Regions from separate parts of the Paenibacillus sp. FSL L8-0708 genome, predicted to be linked through region 1. Evidence: riboswitches for the same ligand, from Rfam matches in the RefSeq annotation. Region 1 holds a riboswitch; the other holds the start of a gene.
The links. A riboswitch is a leader RNA that binds a small molecule or an ion and turns the genes downstream of it on or off. The one in region 1 is predicted to bind preQ1.
Positions count from the first base shown of each region.

Region 1 (10,789 bases):
CCGCCCTCTTGCCCAACAACAATAACCGCAGAAGCGCCTAATTGTTCGGCCTTTTGGGCTTGTCTGCGTGAGGAGACGAGCACGAGCGTTTTAATATCGGTGAGCAGTAACATTTCCAGTATAGGGGCTGGATTCCCTCCAGTGAGGCTCACCACGGGAACCTGCTCGTCGATGGCGACCTGCACCCGGTCTTCATAACCAATCCCATGCATGCCGATAGCAAAATTAACCCCAAATGGCTTGTCTGTTAGTGTTCGTACCCGCCGTATTTCTGCACGTAAGGCCTCAGCATCCGGAAGACTCATTGCTGTGACCTGACCCAGTCCACCGCTATTTGAAACCGCAGCCGCGAGGTCTGCATAACCTAAATAAGCAAGTCCTCCTTGAATAATAGGATATTCTATGTGCAATAACTCCGTAATACGGGTGTTCCATTTCATCTTCATCTACACCTTTCCTATCTTTAAGCAAAGCAGAATCACGGCAAATAAAAGGACAACTCCCCCTGCCAGATAATCTATCTGCTGAAATTGCAGTCTTTTAAAAGAAGTCCTTCCTTTACCATTACCATAAGCACGCGCATCAATTGCATAGCTCAGCTGTTCAGCACGTTGAATCGTTGTGAAGAGCAGAGGAATAATGATCGGAATGTACGCGTATATCCGTTTAGGCAGTGACAATACTGTAAGATCATAACCTCTAGCCTTTTGTGCGAGAAAGATACGATCAAGCTCCTCCTTGATGGTAGGGATAAAACGGATCGCAATCACTATCATTAAAGAGAACTGTTCTACGGGTACCCCCAATTTGGATAGAGGGGCAAGCAGCTTTTCCAGACCATAAGCTAAGTCCAGCGGCTTAGTAGTTAAGGTTAGAACTGAGGCTAACAAGATGAGCAATATAATACGCCATACAAAACGTAATCCTGTTCGCAGTCCCTCTTCAGTCACCTCGATAAAAAACCATGACCAGAGAACCGTCCCTTTGGTGAATACGGCATTGTAAACAAAAGTAAACAATAAAATAAATAATACCGGCCGCAGCCCTCGCCAAAAAAAATGCACAGGAACTTTCGACAGTAACAACATTCCCAGTACAAAAAAGGTTGCAACAACATAACTAATCCCCGTTCCAAGCATCATAAAGCTAAGCATGAGCATCACGATACTTACAAGCTTTGTACGAGGATCTAAACGATGAAAAATCGAATGCGTCTCCACATATTGACCGACTAATACGGAATCAGCCATGCCCTTGCCCCCTCGAATGCCAAATCGGCAAAATCGCTTCGAGGATATCCTGCTCTTTACAGCTGGCAACTTCAATCTTCTGGTCAGATAATTCCTCCATTAGCTTCAAGAGCTGTACGGGTTCAGGCAAGGATAGTCCAAGTTCCAGCAGTAATTCTTCCTTTTCCAGAAACAATGTTCTGATATCATGATGCCCTTTTAACTGACCTTCATGAAAAACAATGACCTCATCCGAGTATTCGGCAACATCATCCATCTGATGCGAAACGAAGAGGATCGTGTGATTGTCTTGTTGCTGCCATTCCTTTAGTAGCTTCAGCAAAGACACTTGGCTAGCAGGATCGAGACCCGCTGTCGGTTCATCCAAAATCAGCAGCTTCGGATTTGTCATCAGTACAGAGGCAATAGCTACACGGCGCTTTTCACCACCGCTTAACTGGAATGGATTTAAGGGGAGAATTCCCTCAGGCAAACCCACTTGTGGCAAAATCGTTTCAATCGCCTCTGTAATTTGCTGACGTGAAGCGCCCTGTTGATTCAGAGCAAAAGCAAGCTCCTTATACACCGTTGTTTCGAATAGCTGATGCTCCGGATATTGAAAAACGAAACCCAACTCAGGGACAACCTTTAAGCGCCCTTTGGCATCTCTGCTGGCAGGCTGCTGATTAATCCAATAGTCTCCTTTTACGGTGGGAATCAAGCCCTTCAGCACTTTGACAAAGGTAGACTTTCCTGCGCCTGTTGGACCGATAATAGAAATCCATTTGCCCTCAGGAATAGTGCAGTTTATATTGTGCAAAGCCACATGATCGGCATAGTTCACACTTAGATTCTTTAATTGGTAGACCATTGTGATCGAATTATCCCCTTCCAATCGGCTGTTAGCGGTGCTGCTGAATGGAGCAATGTATGTACACGCACTGCGAAGGGCAGATGTAATTGATAGTCCGCAACAGGCATGGTTTCAAAAAAAGTCAGTGGATCGCCGTCAAACTCAAGTCGTCCTTGGTGCAGGAGCAATACGCGTTCTGCTGCAAGCACTTCCTCCATATGGTGGGTGATATGAATAAGGGTCAGGCCTTGACGATGCAGCTCTTGCATGATGGAAAGAACCTGCTGTCTTCCCTGAGGATCAAGCATTGAGGTAGCCTCATCAAAAATAATGACTTGCGGGCGCATCGCCAATATAGCTGCGATAGCGACACGTTGCTTTTGACCTCCAGATAGCTGATGTGGCATAGCCTCCAGATAATCCTCCATTTGAACGGCCTGCAAGGCATGATCCAATCGGCTGCGCATTTCTTCCCTCGGCACACGGATATTCTCCAAACCAAAAAGCACCTCATCCATAACGGTTGTGGTGATAAACTGATCCTCTGGATTCTGAAAAACAAAACCGATTTGCTGATGGATCTCCGCAAGATCCGTTGGTTTTGCCGTGTCCAAGCTCTTAAATTGTACAGCCCCTTTTCGTGGCAGCAGCAGTCCGTCCATGAGCTTTGCAATAGTGGATTTGCCAGAACCATTCGCGCCAACTATCGCCACAAACTCCCCTGCTTCTATCGTAAAGCTAATATCCTCCAGGAGAGGTTGTCCCTTTTTATAATAAAAACAAACTTGATCGAAGGTAAGCATTTATTCACTCCCCTTTTGAAGGTGCCAAGCAGCAAAAAATGCCTCAATGCTGTTCTCGGAAAATGCAGGTGCAGGCTTCTCCCATTTTGTCACTTTTGATCCATTCACAGCAAAGATTTCACCGGTTAAATCCGCGTCGGACTCCCTCAATAATGCAGTCACGAAGGAAGCAATAGCCTCCGGGTCACCTATTCTCCAAAAGTCAGGCAAAGGTTCATTCCGACTGGCATGTTTTTCCCTCAGATGGTCAATTATAGGTCTGGTCATATCCGTTAACGCCGCTGGAGAAATCGCATTGACCCTAATCTGGTCACGTTTCAGCTCTGCTGCGAGCGTCCACATCATGCCGAGTATTCCAGCCTTGGCTGCACTATAATTCACCTGACCCACGGAACCTGCTAGTCCAGCAGCAGAGGTCATCAACAGGATATCCCCACCTGTCTCACGCATATGTGGTAATACTCGTTGAATGCTATAATAGGTGCCATTTAAATGCACATCCAGAACAGTCTTCCACTGTTCATCCGTCATACGCTGACATTTCTGATCCTGCAAAATCCCCGCGTTAGCTATCAACACCTCGATACGACCGTATCGGGCAATGACCTCATCTACCATGGCAGTGACTGCGACTGGATCGGCTACATTAGCAGCGTACCCTAGCGCCTCTCCGCCTGCCTGGCGGATCTCGCGCACAACCTCATCAATTAAGACTTGTTTCGTACCATTTACAACCACTATATAACCTGACTTGCCAAGCTGCATGGCAATACTACGTCCGATCCCTCTTGTTGCACCAGTAATTAAGGCTACTCTATTCATCACTACACCTCTTTCACTGCAAAAGCTCCCGCAGCAATAACATCGCCAGCTTCTGTTGTAAGGATCACTTTCACAAAGCAGTCGTCAGCTGCAAAATCAAAAATCACGACACTATCGACCTCTATAGGCTTATGAAATTTCATATCATATTGAGTGATCCACTGTGTAGGGTGCTCAGCAATATACAAGGATTGAGCTAATCCCATAAGATACATCCCATGTGCGATGGGTCGCTCCAAACCAGCCTTAGCTGCGGCCTCTGCATCTAGATGTATAGGCGCCAAATCTTGGGAAGCAGCTGCATATTGCCGGATAGCCTCAGCAGTTATGCACTTTTTTATCATGATCATCACCTACCCGAATTAACACCGTTTCTGCGGTGACTATAAGCTCACCCTCACACCTACAAACCAGCGTATGTGTGTAAAAAGTCAGTTTACCCTGTCTTCCTTCTTTTTGCACCTCGCCCGTTAACGCTAATTCACAATCCAAAATCATCCCCGCCGTAATCGGAGCCTGATATGAAAATTTCTGAGTGCCGTGAAGCAAGGGTTCACCGATGATTAACCAAGGAATATCGAAGTCTTGCCAGAAAATAATAGGCATCGTCGTAGGAGCGATCAGCTTTCCATTTATCGTCTGCAAGGGTGCTTCAATACTCTGTGCGTAGTCCGAAATCCATTCAGCAGTCATATGGATCTGATGTCGGACACTGTTCATTCTATAACCTCCACGAGTGTTGCCAGACCTATCCCGCCGCCGATTCCCAGAGTAGCAAGCCCTCGTTGGTAAGGAGCATTTTGCATTTCAGCACATAACCGAGTCATTAAAATAGCCCCGGAAGCTCCGTATGGATGGCCTATTGCTAATGCCCCCCCGCCAAGATTGACCTTTTCCTGTGGAATTTGAAGCTCATTCAGTGAAGCCAATACTTGTGAAGCAAAAGCCTCGTTAAACTCTACGATATCTAAATCGGCAACGGTAAGCTTTTGGCGTTTTAACACCTTTTGCACAGCTGGTACAGGCCCTATCCCTAAATAGTTCGGATCTACACCCGCAGCTTGCGCATCCACGACCCGTAAAATAGGCTTCAGCTTAAGCTGCTGGCATTTCTCCCGAGACATCATTAATAGAAGCGCTGCGCCATCATTAATAGGACAGGCATTTCCAGCAGTGACGGTACCCCTTTCTTCAAAAATTGGCGGCAGCTTTTGCAGCTTGTCCAGACTCGTATTAGCCCGAGGACATTCGTCGGTGTTCACCCACTGCCCCTCTACCTGAAGAGGTACTATCTCCTGCTGAAACCGGTCACTTTGCTGAGCATGAACCGCCTTTTGATGGCTTTTCAAGGCATATTGATCCTGCTCTTCTCGAGAAATCCCGTATTTCCGAGCTACATTCTCTGCAGCAATTCCCATATCCGGATCACCGTAAGAGCTAGGCGTAAAATGTGCACGGGTATATAGCTGCGGAACCCCCATTAAGGTCTGTGGTTTAGCCATTTTCCATGGAGCACGGCTCGTACTTTCGACACCACCCGCTAAATAAATCTCACCAGCGCCGCTTTGAATCAGTCTTGCTGCTATATTAATTGCCTCTAGCCCAGATCCGCACTGACGATCCACGGTGACGCCCGGAACCGAAACAGGCAGCCCCGCTTCAAGCGCAGCTACCCGGGCAATATTACCTCCTGGGCCCACAACATTCCCAATAATGACATCATCGATCAGTTCTTTAGGCAAGTTCGTTTCGGCTACAATATGCTGAATAAGTGGCGCCAGTAATGCCTCCGGCTCAAGTGTACTTAATAAGCCACCCATTCTGCCAATCGGTGTACGTTTTGCCATGACAATTACTGCTTCTATCATACCATCGCTCTTTTCACATAGTCTTTCATCGCTTGCCGGGCAATTTTGCCACTGCTTGTATAGATAAATTCATCCAGGGTTAGCAGCTGCTTCGGCGCTTTGTAGCTTGCTAAATACTGGCGGCAATAATTCTTAATTTCGTCGACAGATAAGTGCTGCTCTCCGCTCCACTTCACGAGGGCTATCAGCTGTTCTCCCCAGTAATCGTCAGGCACGCCAAGCACCATCACTTCATCTATTTCCGGAAGAAACTCTAGCACCCTCTCTATTTCTTCTGGATAAACGTTCAGGCCTCCGGATATGATTTTATTCTTCAAACGTCCCGCCATATATAAATAACCAGCTTCATCCTGATAAACATAGTCTTCTAAAATAAGCCATCCCTCTTTAAAAGCTGCTGCTGTCTCATTCGGCAATTGATGGTAGCCTAAAAATATCATATCACTACGCACATATAGCTGCCCAATCTCCCCAGTAGGGACTTCCCGGAACTGTTCATCACGAATGGAAATTTGCACCCCGGGATAAGGTTTTCCTATAGAGGTCGGATTATGCTCGGTCAGAACATTCAAATAACTAATATAACTCGCTTCTGAAGAACCGTAGGATTCATAAAGGCGCGCTCCACCAAACACTTCCATGCCCCTTTTCTTGGACAACTCCGACCACTTTGCACCTGAGCTAATAATCGCATCAATCTGTATCTGCCCAGGTACAGCCTGCAACATCATGGATTCGATCATTGTTGGTACGACGAACAGCACCACACCCGGAATTTGCTGGCACAGCTCTAACACCTTCGTGGCACTAAATTTTTGTGTGATATGAAAGGTTGCTCCACAATATAGACTCTGCATTACGGCGAATAAGGATAGGGAATGCACAAATGGACCTGGTGCCAAAACATCCTTCATAGCGTCCAATTCAAAAGCAATATTCGAGACCTCAAAGCTTTTTAACCATGATAAATGGGTACGCATATAACCTTTGGGCAACCCGGTTGTGCCTGAAGTAAAGCCAATAAATAATAATTCATTCGTCTCATCCAACTCAGCCTCCGGCTTCAGGGCAGCCAGCCACTGATCATAGGAACCTGTTCGTTCATTTGAGAAGGTCAATGTTGGGATCGCTTGATCCTTGAAGACCAGATTCTTTGCGGCTTCCGGCTCGGCAAAAATCATTGTCGGCTGGCACTGTTCTATAATAACCTGCAGTTCATTAGCACTCCATTTGGGATCTAAGGGAATGGGAACACAGCCCGCATAAATCGCCCCCAAGATAACCTCAACAAATTCAATACGATTCGTAGATAAAATCGCGACTTTGTCATGCCTCAGACCCTTTTGCTGTAAGCCATTCGCGATTCTCCGCATCGTTTTTACTAATGTGGCATAGGTATGACTTGCTTGGTCATGGGTTAAGGCAATGCTGTCGGGCTGCTGTGCTGCATGACACAGTATAGGAACTACTAGATTCATCCTTGATCACACCTGTTCGTAATTTCTGTGACTACCAATTATATACATTTTCTTCAATCGGACTGCCCCGCAAGTCCAGCCCAGACTAAAGTATATGTGTTAAGCGCCATCGCAGGCGCTCCTGTTAAACTAACCCGCTAGAATTGCTATGATAGCTTATTTTAGCTTTATATTATTTTTATGTACACATTTTCATGTAACTATTAAGTCCATCTTACAACTAAAAAAATAGCCAGCACGCATCGATTATGATCGGTACGCGCTGGCTGTATTGTTGTTTAGTCCTTCTTTTGAACGGTCGATGGTGTACCCTCTTCAGCAAAAGTAAAGGTTCGGGCGATATATAAGATAGGTGTGCTTACTGCGGTTAGTAAGAACTTCGCTAGATAAGTTGTAAGCAAAATTTCAAGCCATACATTCCAGTCATACAAGCCCGCAAACGCAATGGTGCAGAAGATAAGTGTATCCACAAAGGAGCTAATCATCGTACTGCCGTTGGAACGAATCCACAGCTGACTTGAGGTGCTGTAATATTTACGAATCCAAGAGTACAACCGAACATCTAGGAACTGACTAATGAAGTAAGCAGTAAGACTACCCACAGCTAGTCGAGGCATCAGCCCAAAAATCGTCTCCAAAGAAGACTGAGCGATATCGGTCTCCTGTGGCTTAAATACTAGTACCATCTGCATAATGACTGTAGTCATAAGCAAGGTGAAGAAACCAAACCAGACCGCTTTACGTGCTTCCGCTCTTCCGTACTTCTCATTAAGCAAATCGCTGGTCATATACAAAGTGACATACATCGTATTTCCGAGTGTCATCACAATATCAAATGGCATAGCAATCGTCTTAGCTACCTGAATGTTAGCAATTACAGTAGCAATACCTACCCAGGCATACATTCCACTTTTCCCGAACAGGCGGTAACAGAGTAGAAAAAAGGCAAAATTGACAATAACAAATAAAACTCCCCACAACAAATTAAACATATTACTGAAACTCCTCCTAGTTTTGTTTACGCGGGATGGTTACGAACCGCGGCTTACATTATTAAATTTTTGGAACAAAACATTAATACTCTATCACAATAGCGCTAAACAATCCATAAAAATAATATTTTTATATGAAATTGGTAGTTCCAGTTCTTTTTTTTCGACAATTATCTAAAATAGTCAGCAATAATTCATTTTTTTCAGAAAAAAATGCTCTATAGGACAAAACTTTCACTATTCATCCAGAGGTTAATTCTATAGAATAGTATCAAACACCTTATTCCCGATCCATTTAGTAGAAATATGACATAACTATGGAATATATCTCGGGTCGCCAATTTCCAGCAGTTGGCATGGAGTATCTAGTGAAGACCAAAAAAAGAAATGACCTCACCGTCCATAAAAAAAGGAGAGAACGATATGTTTCGTATCAAGCATTCGATCAGTCGCAAATTCACGCGTTTATTATTTGTTGTTCTGTTGCTCACGTCTCTTTTGTTAAGCACCAGCTTCTACTTTATCTCCATCAATATCTTCAACAGCTATGTTATGCCACAGATTAACAAAATCCTTACTGCCGCTGCTCAGGACGTATATAAGAATCTCAACGTAATGCACGCCCAGCAAACCCTAAATAAGAACGATCAGTCTGCCACCAATCTCGAGTTCTATTTTCAGGAAAAGAGGAAACAACATGGAGTGGAAACCATTTTTCTGGTCAATCTGAAAGGGAAAGAAGCTGAGATTCTATCCGCAGATCACGATGCAAAATTGCAACGGGCAGAAAGTGTCACCGTATCCTCTGCAATGCAACAAGCCTCTAAAGGAAAAACTGGACTAAGCGATACATATAGCGACGCACATGGTATACATAAAACAGCTTATATCGGTATTCCCGGAAGTACGATGGTTATCGGTGTAAGCAGTGACGTAAGCTTCATTCAAGAAAAAACAGACAGTATTCTATGGACAAGTGCCGGAATCACACTTCTGACGTTGATCATCGGTCTAACTGGTGCATGGTTTATGAGTGTGCGTATAACACGTCCAATCTCAAAACTGGCAGCTTATAGTGCCCGGCTCGCAGAGGGAGATTTCACCGAAGAATTATCAGTTAAAGGAAATGACGAAGTTGCACAGTTGTCCGTAAGCTTCCAAGCGATGACCCAACGCCTGAAAGAAATGATCGGACATGTACTGGTAACCTCTAATACTGTCGTTGCGGATTCCAACTCTTTAAAAGAACGTGTTGAGGTTCTCAACGATATGGCGGATCACTCCAGCTCATCGGTAATAGAAATCGGCAAAGGTAGTACGACTATCGCTAGCAGTGCATCAGATAACTCGAGAGCAATGGAAGAAATCAATTTAGGCATTCAAAGTATTGCCTCAGCAGCGAATGAAGTCACAGAGCAAATCAGTGAGGCTTCCGCTGAAGCAAGTGGCGGTAATGAAATTGCTCAAAGTGCCGTGCTGCAAATGCGCCAGGTTGAACGTGCTTCCCTACAGTCGCTGGATCAGTTACAAATCATGAATGAGCGTTCAGTAATGATCGGAGAAGTCGTTCACAGCATTACTGAAATTACGAAACAGATCCAAATGCTGTCACTGAATGCTTCAATCGAAGCTGCACGCGCAGGAGAGCATGGACGCGGCTTTGCTGTTGTTGCCGGAGAAGTACGCAAGCTGTCTGAACAATCCCGTAACGCAAACGAACAGATCCGTGACTTCCTACTTGGCCTTCAGGAAGATATGAGCCGCTCCGTTACTGAGATGAACCACGTGAATTCTGAGGTTGCCTCTGGAGTCGGCAAGGTAGCAGAAGCAGGTGATGCCTTTAATCACCTCTTGATCCTTATCCAAAGCATCAATCACAGCATCCAATCCGTATCTGCGGCTACACAGCAAATCTCGGCAAGTACAGAAGAAGTCAGTGCTTCCGTCGAAGAAACTGCACAAATTACATCAAGATCGCAAGAAAGTGCGGACACACTCGCTGCTAACTCAGAGCGGCAGCGCGTCGAACTGGAAGGCCATGCAGAAACCGTTAAACATCTGTATGAGCAAGCCAAGAAACTCCAAGAAGCTGTGCAGCAATTTAAGATTTAACGCTTGAAAACCAATAACCCCCGTTCACACGAAAGTGTTGAAGGGGGGTTTTTAGTTTATGGCTCACTAGCGCTTGCTGAGGTCTCGTTTAGACTCGGCTGCATGCGCTAGGCTTGCGCGGAGCTCTCGCTTAGACTCAGGGTGCATGTACTAGTTTGCGCGAAGCTCTCGCTTAGACTCGGCTACATGTACTAGTTTGCGCGAAGCTCTCGCTTAGACTCGGCTGCATGCGCTAGGCTTGCGCAAAGCTCTCGCTTAGACTCATCACGCCATTTGCTGCTGGCTTGCGGACTCAGATGCCGCTATTACTCGAAAAACTGCCATTTGGAGGCTTTTTCGGACTCGAGAGACGCTATGGCCTCATAATCAACCCAGACTCAGCCTTTTTTGTTCAAATAGCGCCTCTGGTGTCCAAAAACGCTCCAAAATAACCCTTTTTTCGCAAATAAGGTCTCCTGAGTCCGGAGCCAAGTTACTCAAGGTTCCTCCATGGATGCTACCTACTGCAAATTACTCAAAGTTCCTCCGTGGATGCTACCTACAGCAAGTTACTCAAAGTTCCTCCGTGGATGCTACCTACAGCAAATTACTCAAAGTTCCTCCGTGGATGCTACCTACAGCAAATTACTCAA
Region 1 is NZ_JBBPBC010000001.1:1,568,899-1,579,687, reverse strand. Features, by position in the region: gene NYE58_RS07355 (NAD(P)H-dependent flavin oxidoreductase) at 1-440, opposite strand, end outside; gene NYE58_RS07350 (energy-coupling factor transporter transmembrane component T family protein) at 447-1,250, opposite strand; gene NYE58_RS07345 (ATP-binding cassette domain-containing protein) at 1,243-2,100, opposite strand; gene NYE58_RS07340 (energy-coupling factor transporter ATPase) at 2,085-2,885, opposite strand; gene NYE58_RS07335 (SDR family NAD(P)-dependent oxidoreductase) at 2,886-3,707, opposite strand; gene NYE58_RS07330 (MaoC family dehydratase) at 3,710-4,051, opposite strand; gene NYE58_RS07325 (FAS1-like dehydratase domain-containing protein) at 4,026-4,427, opposite strand; gene NYE58_RS07320 (thiolase family protein) at 4,424-5,575, opposite strand; gene NYE58_RS07315 (AMP-binding protein) at 5,572-7,053, opposite strand; gene NYE58_RS07310 (queuosine precursor transporter) at 7,332-8,045, opposite strand; PreQ1 riboswitch class I at 8,056-8,101, opposite strand; gene NYE58_RS07305 (methyl-accepting chemotaxis protein) at 8,469-10,157, shown strand.

Region 2 (10,789 bases), 2.6 Mb from region 1:
TTCGCATCTCCCGCTCCTTCATCCAGCCAAATGAATTACGGAATTTATAAAAGGAGGCAATCGCATTATTCATACTGATATCCATATCCACAAGCAATCCGAAACGTTTGCGGTCTTCGGACAAATACCCAATACCATGCTGTACTGCTTGATGTGGCTGACGTATCCGAACCGATTTTCCATGGAGCATAATTTCACCCTCATCGATGGGATCGGCACCAAAAACGGCACGTACAACCTCGGTACGTCCAGCTCCCATTAAACCAGCGAAGCCCAAAATCTCACCTTTATACAGATGAAAGCTAATATCCTTGAACGCATGCCCTCTAGAAAGATTTCGAACTTCTAAGACAACTTGCTGAGTCTGTTTTGCAATCGTTGGTTTCGACGTTTGATATAATTCACGTCCAACCATCATGCTGATGATCTGATCAATCGTTATTGAATCGGTACGAACGGTATCTACATAACAACCATCACGCATAACTGTAATGCGGTCTGTAATTCGCTTCAATTCATCCATGCGGTGAGAGATATAAATAATTCCCACACCTTTCTCTCGTAGCTGCTTAATCATTCGAAATAACTCGTTAATTTCTGTATCTGTTAACGCGGCGGTTGGTTCATCCATGATCAATACCTCGGCTTGGAAAGACAAGGCTTTAGCGATTTCAACCATTTGCTGATTAGCAACGGTCAGGTCTGATACCAAAACTCTGGGATCCAGCTTCAGATTCATTTGATCAAACAGTACCTGTACCCTGCGATTCATCTCCACATCATCAACGAACCATTTCAGAGCTTTACGCGGCTCTCGTCCAATGTAAATGTTCTGGGCGACCGTAAGATGAGGCATTAAATTCAATTCCTGATGGATGATACTAATTCCAAGCTCCTGTGCTTCACGGGTATTAACAATCTCCACTTCATTTCTCTTGTACCACATTTGACCCGCATCCTTGGAATAGACACCTGTCGCAATCTTCATAAGGGTAGACTTGCCAGCGCCATTTTCTCCTACTAACGCATGAACTTCCCCACGCTTCAGCTCAAATTGACATTCATTCAAAGCATGAACACCTGGGAAAAACTTGTTGATTCCCTCCATACGAAGCAACACTTCGTTCATTTTGATATCCACCTCAAATTCTTTGAGAATGCCTTAACCCTTAAAGTAATCGCTTTCAATCCGGAATATAAAATCATTGTATTCCCTATAAGTTGCCATTGTAATGGAATAATCTCCGTAAAAAAGTTTAAAATTTTATGTTTTACATACAAAAAAAGCTGAACCGAGAGCACCTCAGTTCAGCACAAATGTTATATCCTAAAAATCACATGTCAGCGAACCCTCCTACAGGCTTGCGCCATTTCCAGCCACCAATGTGAAGGTCTTAGGAATTCCCTTATCATACACGTCGGAAGATAGATTAGGTTCTTCTACTAATTGGCGGATCACTAGTCCGCTATTAGCTGCTGCGGTTACAATTTCTCCGAGTGTCCAGCGGCGCCAATACACAACACTATGCTCTTGTTCACCTGCTGGTTTACCTGTGGAAGGCAAATACTTGGAATAGGATACCTTCTTCTCTTCCAATGATGAGTCAAAATAATCTCCGTTTACTTTGTGTTTGCGTACCTTCGCAGTAGATCCCTTCGAGGAAATAAGCTTGGTCGTTACCGGATGAAAATCGCGGAGTACAAATACGCCTCCAGGAGAAAGCAATCGGCGAGCTGTTTCCATGAATAGTGTAAGGTTGGTAAAGTAATGAACAATTCCTAACTCTGCAAAGACGATGTCATATGAACCATCAAGGATGTCTTCTGGCAGCTTAAGAATATCTGAGACGATATAGGTTAGTGGTACCCCTGCTTCTTGGGCAAGATCAGCCGCATATCTCGCATTGGCTTCCGAGAAGTCAGCAACCGTTACTTCCGCACCTAGTAATGAGAGTGCCACGGCCTTCATCCCGTTTGAGCCCATTAAATTCATCATTTTCTTCCCCTTCACCTCTCCAAAAAAAGAAAGGAGCGGGTGAAGCTTTGCACTTGGTTCCTTTATTAATTTTGCAGCTGCTTCTGACGGTGTACCAAACCGAGTTACCCAAGCGGTATAAGTATCTTCGTTCCAAAGCTCTTCGCTTGTTGGCACAGCGTTTTTTTCTGCCTGATTATTTGAATATTGATTCTGCTCTTCCATCCATTGCTACCCCTTTATGTGTAAAATATCTGTTATGAAGCATTCTGAATGGCATCAGCCATCCGGATAGTTTTCCTTCTTCCCGCGTACAAATATACTGCGAGGCCAATCATGACGAGCAGCCCACCTGCCCATTGTAAGGTTGTTAGCTGTTCACCCAAGAGTAAATACGCTAAGATACTGGCTCCCACTGGTTCTCCTAAAATGTTCATTGAAACCGTAGTCGCGGATACATATTGTAGTAACCAATTAAACAAAATATGGCCAAACACCGTTGGCACCACTGCTAACAATACAAAGATTCCCCATTCCTTGGCCGGATAATTAAAAAAGGAAATCCCCATGAACAGATTGTATACGGCAAACACGCCAGCGGCTGATAAGAAGACAATCAAGCTATATAAATAAGAGGGCATGCGCACCACTAGCTTTTGACCGATCAGCATATGTACAGCTACCGCGACAGTGCCTCCGACCGATAATAGATCACCTTTTAGATTATCCGCAGAGATGCCGATATCCCCCCAGCCGATAAACACGACACCGCCAATCGCAATGCCAAGCCCTAGAATAGCGGACAGAGCTGTCTTTTCCTTATACAAAAAATAAACACCCAGCATAATGAATACAGGCTCCAGGGCCATGATCATTGTTGAACTAGCTACCGAAGTATACTTTAATGATCCCATCCATAGCAAAAAGTGCAGCGCAAGCATTGCGCCTGAGAGGATGAGCATTAGCCAGTCTTTTTTACGAAGAGCAAAAGCAGCTCCACTATAGGGTCTTGCAAAAGGCAGCATCAGCAGTGAGGTAAATAATAATCTGTACATGCCTTGTATAGATGCAGGTGCATCAGACCATTTAATAAAAATGGCGGAAAAAGAGATGGCCACAATCCCTATCAACATTAATAGTGGAATCGGAAGTGGCGGTTTTTTAAGTTTCACATGTTACGCGTCCTTTCAATATCTTAAGTCACTTATGTTAATTTAACGCAGACCGTGAAAAAATGCATCTATTTTCATAAGATTTCACTAAAAAAAGCAAAAGCAATGTCATTTCTGACGAAAGCTCATGCTTCTTAAAAGGCTACGGCTTCAGAACAACCTTGATGCAATCCTCTTTTTTCTCACTAAAAACGTCATAGCCATGCTCCGCTTTACTAATTGGCAGGCGATGCGTAATGATATCTGTAGGATCAAATTTATTTTCTTTAATCATCTTATACAGCAACGGCATATAGTGAATCACCGGCGCTTGTCCCATCTTTAATGAAATGTTCCGTTCAAATAGCTGACCCAGCGGGAACATATTGTAATTAAGTCCATAGACTCCTACAAGCTGGATGGTTCCGAATTTACGTACGATATCTGCGGCCATTCTGAATGCACTGAGCGAGCCTCCTTGCAGCTTCAGAACCGTTTCCACTTTCTCCAAGGCAGATATTTTGGCATCTAGACCCACACAGTCAATAACCACATCTGCGCCCCCACGAGTGATCTCCTTCAAATGAGCCTCAATGTCCTTGATCTCTTCGAAATTATAAACTTCAACATTATTGGTCAGCTTCGCATGTTGCAATCGGTAGCCGATATGGTCAACAGCAATGACTCTAGAGGCACCTTTGATCCAAGCAAACTTTTGAGTTAGCAGTCCAACGGGCCCGCAGCCGAGAACAATGACTGTATCTCCCGGCTTCACTCCCGCGCTTTCTACTCCCCACCAAGCAGTAGGAACGATATCCGATAAGAAAAGAAGCCGCTCATCTTCCATTTCTGCATCCTCAGGAACGACAAAAGGGCCGAAATTACCATAAGGAACCCGCAGCAATTCAGCTTGTCCGCCTGCAAAACCGCCATAAGTATCGGAATAACCAAGATAACCGCCTGTGTCCTTGGCGTCATTAGCATTGTCGCATTGGCTCTCCATCTCATGCTGGCAGAAAAAACACTGCCCACAGGCGACATTAAAGGGGATGATGACTCGGTCACCTTTTTTGACTTTAGTTACGTCAGGACCCACTTCCTCAACAATCCCCATTGGCTCATGACCAATAACATAATCATCATGCATACCTGGAATTTCCCCGTTATAAATGTGCAGATCCGAGCCACAAATCGCCGTAGTGGTAATCCGAACGAGGATGTCATCTTTTTTCTCAAGCTTCGGATCAGCTACTTCTTTAACTTTCACTTTTTTCTTCCCTTGGTAGGTTAGTGCTTTCATGCTGTTAATCCGCTCCTTTGGAGATGGTCTAGAGATATAATTTTCATGCCTTTCTATGTTATATCCCTAAGCCCTAACCTCTTATCCATGAAGAAGCGGAGAATACATCATTAGTGCGTAATTATCAGTTACAGCTTCATCTCCAATTAGATCTCCAGAGCGTGTATATACTTTTCGACTGATCTTGTTACTGCGTATATATCCGCCCCAAGGCTCTAGACTAATCCTATGATCACTTTCGTATACTTCATAATCATAAAGCGCCTGTTCATTGCATCTCCACTCCCCGTGTAAATGGCTATCGTCCAGCCAGAGCTTTAGTTGATACGTTTGAGCGGTGTTATTTTTTAATTGAAGATCCAAATAGTTATAAGAACAAGTCGCCCCGCTTCCAAAAGGTTGCGTACGTTGTTCATCTGGAAATACATCATAACTATGACGATGCCGTTCCATAACGGTAAGTGGCGTATGCAGTGCCATCCAATAGATCAGATTAGACAACTGGCATAAGCCTCCTCCAACCCCGGAATGAAAACCACCATAATGCAGCACCATACCCTGCAGATACCCTTTTCGCTTAGTGGGCTTACCAATACTTCTCCAGTAGGAAAAAGTCTCCCCCGGGTGCACAACAAGTCCATCCAGCTTCGCAATTGCCAGCCGTAAGTTAGTTATTTTATTGTATTGAAGCACCATATCTACATTCCGAAGACTTCTTAATAACGGGGTAGCATGAGTCATGGCTGTATAAGATAATGTTTCATCCGTACGCTGCCTCGCTATTTTGCTTCGTCCAGTGCACCATTTCAAATATCTTTTCCAAATAAAATATCGTTTGCCAGCAAACAATCTAAGGCGAGAACGCTGAATAGGCTTCATGGCAGCCTGGGGTGTATTCATCTAGAACTGAACCTCGCTTTCAGCTCGTAACTGGGCGAATCTACCTCCAATTATCGCATTATGATGCTTAACGATCTCCCTACTACTCAGAACCCCATTATCAAAAGTGCTATGAGCGTCTGAAACCAGTACACTTTTATATCCCATGCTGTATGCGCGTCTTATTGTCGTATCCAGACAGAATTCACTTTGCATCCCACAGATCACCAGATTCGTGATTCCGAGCTTCTGGAGTTCATCTTGCAGTTCCGTTCGGTGAAAAGCATCCCAAGTAGGCTTCTCAACGATAACTTCGCCTTCCTGCGGTGTGATGCGGTGACTGATCTGCCAAGTGGGTGTACCTTTTGTGTACTCCTCATCTTCGGTATGTTGAATATACACAATAGGAGTACCTGCTAATCGAGCTTTTTGCTGAAGGGAGACAATCCTTTCCATGACACCCTCTTCATCGTACAGCTTTAGATCATAGGAGAACATGGCTTCTTGAACATCGATAATTAATAATGCTGTTGATTGTTCCAAATGAATAACCTCCAAGAGCTTTTTTCAAAATCATACCAGAAACTGGGACAGACTATCTACCTGCTAGAAGTTACAACTGTTAAAAATAAAAACCGAGTATCTGTAAGCAGATACCCGGACGATTTCATCAATCTTTTACTTGCCACGCTTATTATGCCAGATCAATGCATGCAGCTGTGGAAGTACACGAACCTTGTTCATATCCGAATCCACGATTACTTTATTAAACAACCACTCCAGCCTTCCCAGAAGTCGAGCAGAAATGTTGCCCTCTTCCGTGACATCATCATTACCAGGCTGCAGAAAGAGCTGCACATTCGGATATCGCTGGTGAACGTTTTTCGCATAATCAAAATCCTTATCATCAAACACTACGACCTTCAAGCTATGCGTAGAACGACCCAGTTTCTCCATCTTACTCATGATGTTATCTAGCATTTCCCAATTCGTTGTCATTCCTGAGCTTGGAGGTTTAGGACTGATTGTCAGCACATCCACGTCATTGAACCAATCCTGCCATTTACTCCCCTGAGTTTCTATCGCTGCTTTTATTCCACGCTCATGAAGCAGGTTGATGAAGGTACCCATTCCTTCACCAATCAAGGCAGGATTACCGCCTGAAATCGTAACACAGTCGAAATTATCTCCAGCTAACGCCAATAATTCATTTATGATTTCTTCTGCTTCCATCATGCGAACCTTATTCTTAGCCGTACCATCCCAAGTAAAAGCGGAGTCACACCAGCCGCAGCGATAATCGCAGCCATAGGTGCGGACAAACATCGTCTTCACTCCAATTACCGCACCTTCGCCTTGAATAGTTGGACCGAACATTTCAATTACAGGAATCTTACTCACAATCACAGCCTCCATACAAACGGTAGGATGGCCCTTCATCCGGAACATCTTCAGCCAGCACCTCTGCCCAAGAGGTTGGAGTCTCCCATAGCTTTACCGAGTACAAAGGCAACCCTGCTTGCTTAAGCTTATAGGCAATATATGAAGACATATTCTCCACTGTGGTGCGGAAAGACAACAAGGCTACTTTGGAGCCCGTATTCGTTAACGTTTCTAACACAGCTTCATTTCCCATAGCAAGAAAAGCGTGATCTAAACGATCTACAAGGCTTTGTTGTACTGTCATTTTGATATCGCTGAAATCAATGACGAAGCCTTCATCCGAGTGGCCTTCCGCGGCCATAGGTTTGCCCTTAAGCACTACTTCGAGCTTATAAGTATGTCCGTGCAGGTTGCTGCATTTCCCTTTGTGTCCCACTAACTGGTGTGCCGCGTCGAACGTAAATATTTTGCAGACTGAAACCTCGTTAAGCATTAAGAACCGGCCTCCATTCTCTCCGCCTCATATTGCTCAAGACCACGCTGACGCAATAGACAGGCTGGACAAGTACCGCAGCCACTGCCAATAATACCGTTGTAACAGGTCAGTGTGTGTTCGCGAACATAATCAAAATACCCCAGTTCATCGGCCATTTTCCACGTTTCTTTTTTATCCAGCCACATTAGGGGAGTGTGGATCGCAAACTCATAGTCCATAGATAAGTTCAGCGTAACATTCAATGATTTCACAAAAACATCACGGCAGTCCGGATAACCGCTAAAGTCCGTTTGGCAAACCCCAGTGACGATATGGGAGTACCCCAGTTGTTTAGCTAATATTGCGGCAAAAGATAAAAACAACAAATTCCGTCCATCGACGAAAGTACTTGGAAGCTCATCTCCTTCACCAGCCACGATATCTATATCCTGACGGGTAAGTGCATTGGGTGCCAGCTGATTGAGCAGCCCCAGATCAAGAATATGCTGTTTTACATTAAACTTAGCTGCTATCGCTGTTGCAACTTCGATTTCAGCCGCATGACGTTGATTATAGTTGAAGGTAACTACCTGCACTTCCTCATACTGCTGCAATGCCCAAATCAGGCAAGTGGTGCTATCTTGTCCGCCGCTGAATACGACGAGTGCTTTTTTGTTCATATGAATCTCTCCTTATCACAAGTTGGAATTTAGCGGTTGTCCACTTTTTCTGGATAGAGGTCGTGATTGATTAAGCGGTGTTCCGCCATCGCCTCATACTTCGTACCCGGTCTTCCATAGTTGCAATAAGGATCAATTGAAATGCCTCCGCGCGGAGTGAACTTGCCCCATACCTCAATGTAACGCGGATCCATCAGAGAGATCAGATCATTCATAATAATGTTGACACAGTCCTCATGAAAATCACCATGGTTACGGAAGCTAAACAGATACAGCTTTAATGATTTGGATTCCACCATTTTTTGTTCAGGAATATACGAAATATACAGCGTGGCAAAATCCGGCTGACCCGTTACAGGACACAAGCTAGTGAACTCAGGGCAGTTGAATTTAACAAAATAATCACGCCCGGGATGTTTGTTATCAAACACCTCCAGAATGTCTGGATCATAACCAAACTTGTACTGTGTTCCCTGATTACCAAGCAAAGTAACTTCTTGCATTTCCTCTTTCAATCTTCCTTCTGACACGACAAAAAACCCCTCTCTTTTCCTTCGGCCTTGGCCGGTAATGGAAAGAAGAACGAGATTTCGAAAACTTGGCTCCACTAAGAAGAAACGGAAGCAACATCCGGATAAAGGACAGCAACCGCTTGTACTGTTTAATATATTCTTAGTTTTTTATAGAGGGAGTTCGCGAACCTCTCCTGCACAACTTAGCGCAGACTTCTTCTTAAAGCATATTGCGTCTTGAACTATACCATGGGTAGCCCGCTCCTGACAAGTTCTACTCTTTACTGTTATCTTATACAGATCAGCAAATAACACCAGATTAACGTGGATAGACCTGCGTATGTAGAGATTAGGAAGCTCAAAAACCACGGCAATTTGATCGCGGATTTCTTTTTAATCACATGAACTATTCATATGGTTAATTAAGATGTGGCAAAAAAAAGGATTCAAATCCTAAGAAAGGGGTAACTTATTCATAATAATCTTCGAGCTAAGGGTGGGAGCATTTTATGGAACAAAGTATACAGCAGCTTATGGATTGGCTTAACAATCATTTGAATGAAACAATCGCTATTGAAAAGAAAGAACTTCGTGATCTGGATAAAGTTCATTTCAATTTAGAGGCCGTAGATTTCCGCAGTGCAGACGACGTAATTGATGAATATCTTGGAAGTGCACTGATATTAAGAGGTTTCGGCAGCACACTTAACGCCGATGGTGAACTGGTATCCCTGCCACAATCCACTTATGATTTAGCTGTTGAAGGTCTTCAAATCGTAGACTTAGCCGACCGCAAGGCAGAAATAACTACGGACAGAGCTAATTACACCCTTTCAGTAGATTAAACGAACATGATTATGATAAGCAAAAAGAGCCCACAGCGATCTGCGGGCTCTTTTTGCTTATCATTTATTCTTCTCCAATGATCTCCACTTCAGTTTCCAGCTCTACACCGAATTTATCCTTCACAGTCGCTCTTACATGGTGGATTAGCCCGATGTAATCACTGGCTGTTGCATTATCTGCATTCACAATAAATCCCGCATGCTTCTTGGATACCTCAGCACCGCCGATTCTTGTACCCTGTAAGCCGCTCTCTTGAATTAACTGACCTGCAAAACGGCCTGGAGGCCGCTTAAACACACTCCCACAGGATGGATACTCAAGCGGTTGCTTCGATTCACGTAAATAAGTTAGTTCATCCATTTTTGCCTTGATCGTTAAAACATCACCGGAAGTCATAGCAAATTTGGCCTCAAGTACAATATACTCACCGCTTGCGAATACACTTTTTCTGTATCCCCATTGCAGCTCATCTCCTTGCAGAGTTACCAATTGCCCGTTCTTATTTATAGCTAGTGCACTATGCAGGACATCTTTGATCTCACCGCCATAAGCACCTGCGTTCATATAGAGCGCTCCACCAACTGTTCCTGGAATGCCACAGGCGAACTCAAGACCCGTAAGCTCCTTATCAAGCGCATATCTGGAAACATCAATTATTTTGGCACCACATTGCGCATATAAGAGATTGTCGCGAATTCCCATTTCGGTCAGTCCTGCCGTTTGCAGAACGATTCCACGTACCCCTCCATCACGGATAATCACATTGGAGCCATTCCCAAGTACCGTAAGGGTTATCCCATTTTGTTCTGCATATGTAACAATCTTTTGAATTTCATCATAAGTAGCTGGTGCAGCCAAAATATCAGCTTTGCCGCCCATTTTAGTGTACACGTGATCTTTTAAATTCTCATTACTTTTCACTATTCCTGCAGTCATTAGCTGCTCTAGATCATCTTGAATTTTGTCAATATTCATGTTTTCATGCTCCTTTAACCATGTATAAATGATGGTCCTTGATCTATTTTAAAGAGTTATTATGAAATTGTAGGCAACCACAACTGTAACAACGAACAGGCTCCCTTGTCAATGACGGGAGCCTGTTCGTTGTATGATTTTAGATGATAATTACACAGCTTTATAGGCAGCAAGCTCGTAAGGAAGACACAGTGGCACACCCGTACGTGGATCCGGAACGATATCCGCTTCAATTCCAAACACTTCCCGCAATACATCTGGTGTCATAACCTCAGTAGGTGAGCCTTCGCTAACCACAGTACCGGACTTAATCGCTACCATATGCTGCGCATAACGAGTAGCATGATTCAAATCATGCACGACCATGATAATGGTACGGCCTTCTTCCTCATTCAGCTTTTGCAAAAGTTGAAGAACTTCGAGCTGATGCGCCATATCTAGGAACGTTGTAGGCTCGTCAAGGAATAAAATATCTGTTTCTTGAGCCAACGCCATAGCGATCCAAGCGCGTTGACGTTGTCCACCAGAGAGACGGTCAATAGGGCGATCATGAAAAGATTCCATGCCCGTAACAGAGATGGCGTTGGAGATGATGTTGCGATCCTCTGCGGTC
Region 2 is NZ_JBBPBC010000001.1:4,148,166-4,158,954, forward strand. Features, by position in the region: gene NYE58_RS19555 (sugar ABC transporter ATP-binding protein) at 1-1,129, opposite strand, end outside; gene NYE58_RS19560 (class I SAM-dependent methyltransferase) at 1,355-2,200, opposite strand; gene NYE58_RS19565 (DMT family transporter) at 2,233-3,147, opposite strand; gene NYE58_RS19570 (zinc-dependent alcohol dehydrogenase) at 3,290-4,426, opposite strand; gene NYE58_RS19575 (VanW family protein) at 4,508-5,326, opposite strand; gene NYE58_RS19580 (cysteine hydrolase family protein) at 5,327-5,848, opposite strand; gene queE (7-carboxy-7-deazaguanine synthase QueE) at 5,984-6,706, opposite strand; gene NYE58_RS19590 (6-pyruvoyl trahydropterin synthase family protein) at 6,699-7,181, opposite strand; gene queC (7-cyano-7-deazaguanine synthase QueC) at 7,181-7,843, opposite strand; gene queF (preQ(1) synthase) at 7,873-8,346, opposite strand; PreQ1 riboswitch class I at 8,510-8,553, opposite strand; gene NYE58_RS19605 (hypothetical protein) at 8,865-9,200, shown strand; gene murB (UDP-N-acetylmuramate dehydrogenase) at 9,265-10,176, opposite strand; gene NYE58_RS19615 (ABC transporter ATP-binding protein) at 10,327-10,789, opposite strand, start outside.
Region 2: it holds a riboswitch for preQ1, as region 1 does, so the genes downstream of both, queF (preQ(1) synthase) here and NYE58_RS07310 (queuosine precursor transporter) in region 1, are expected to answer to the same signal.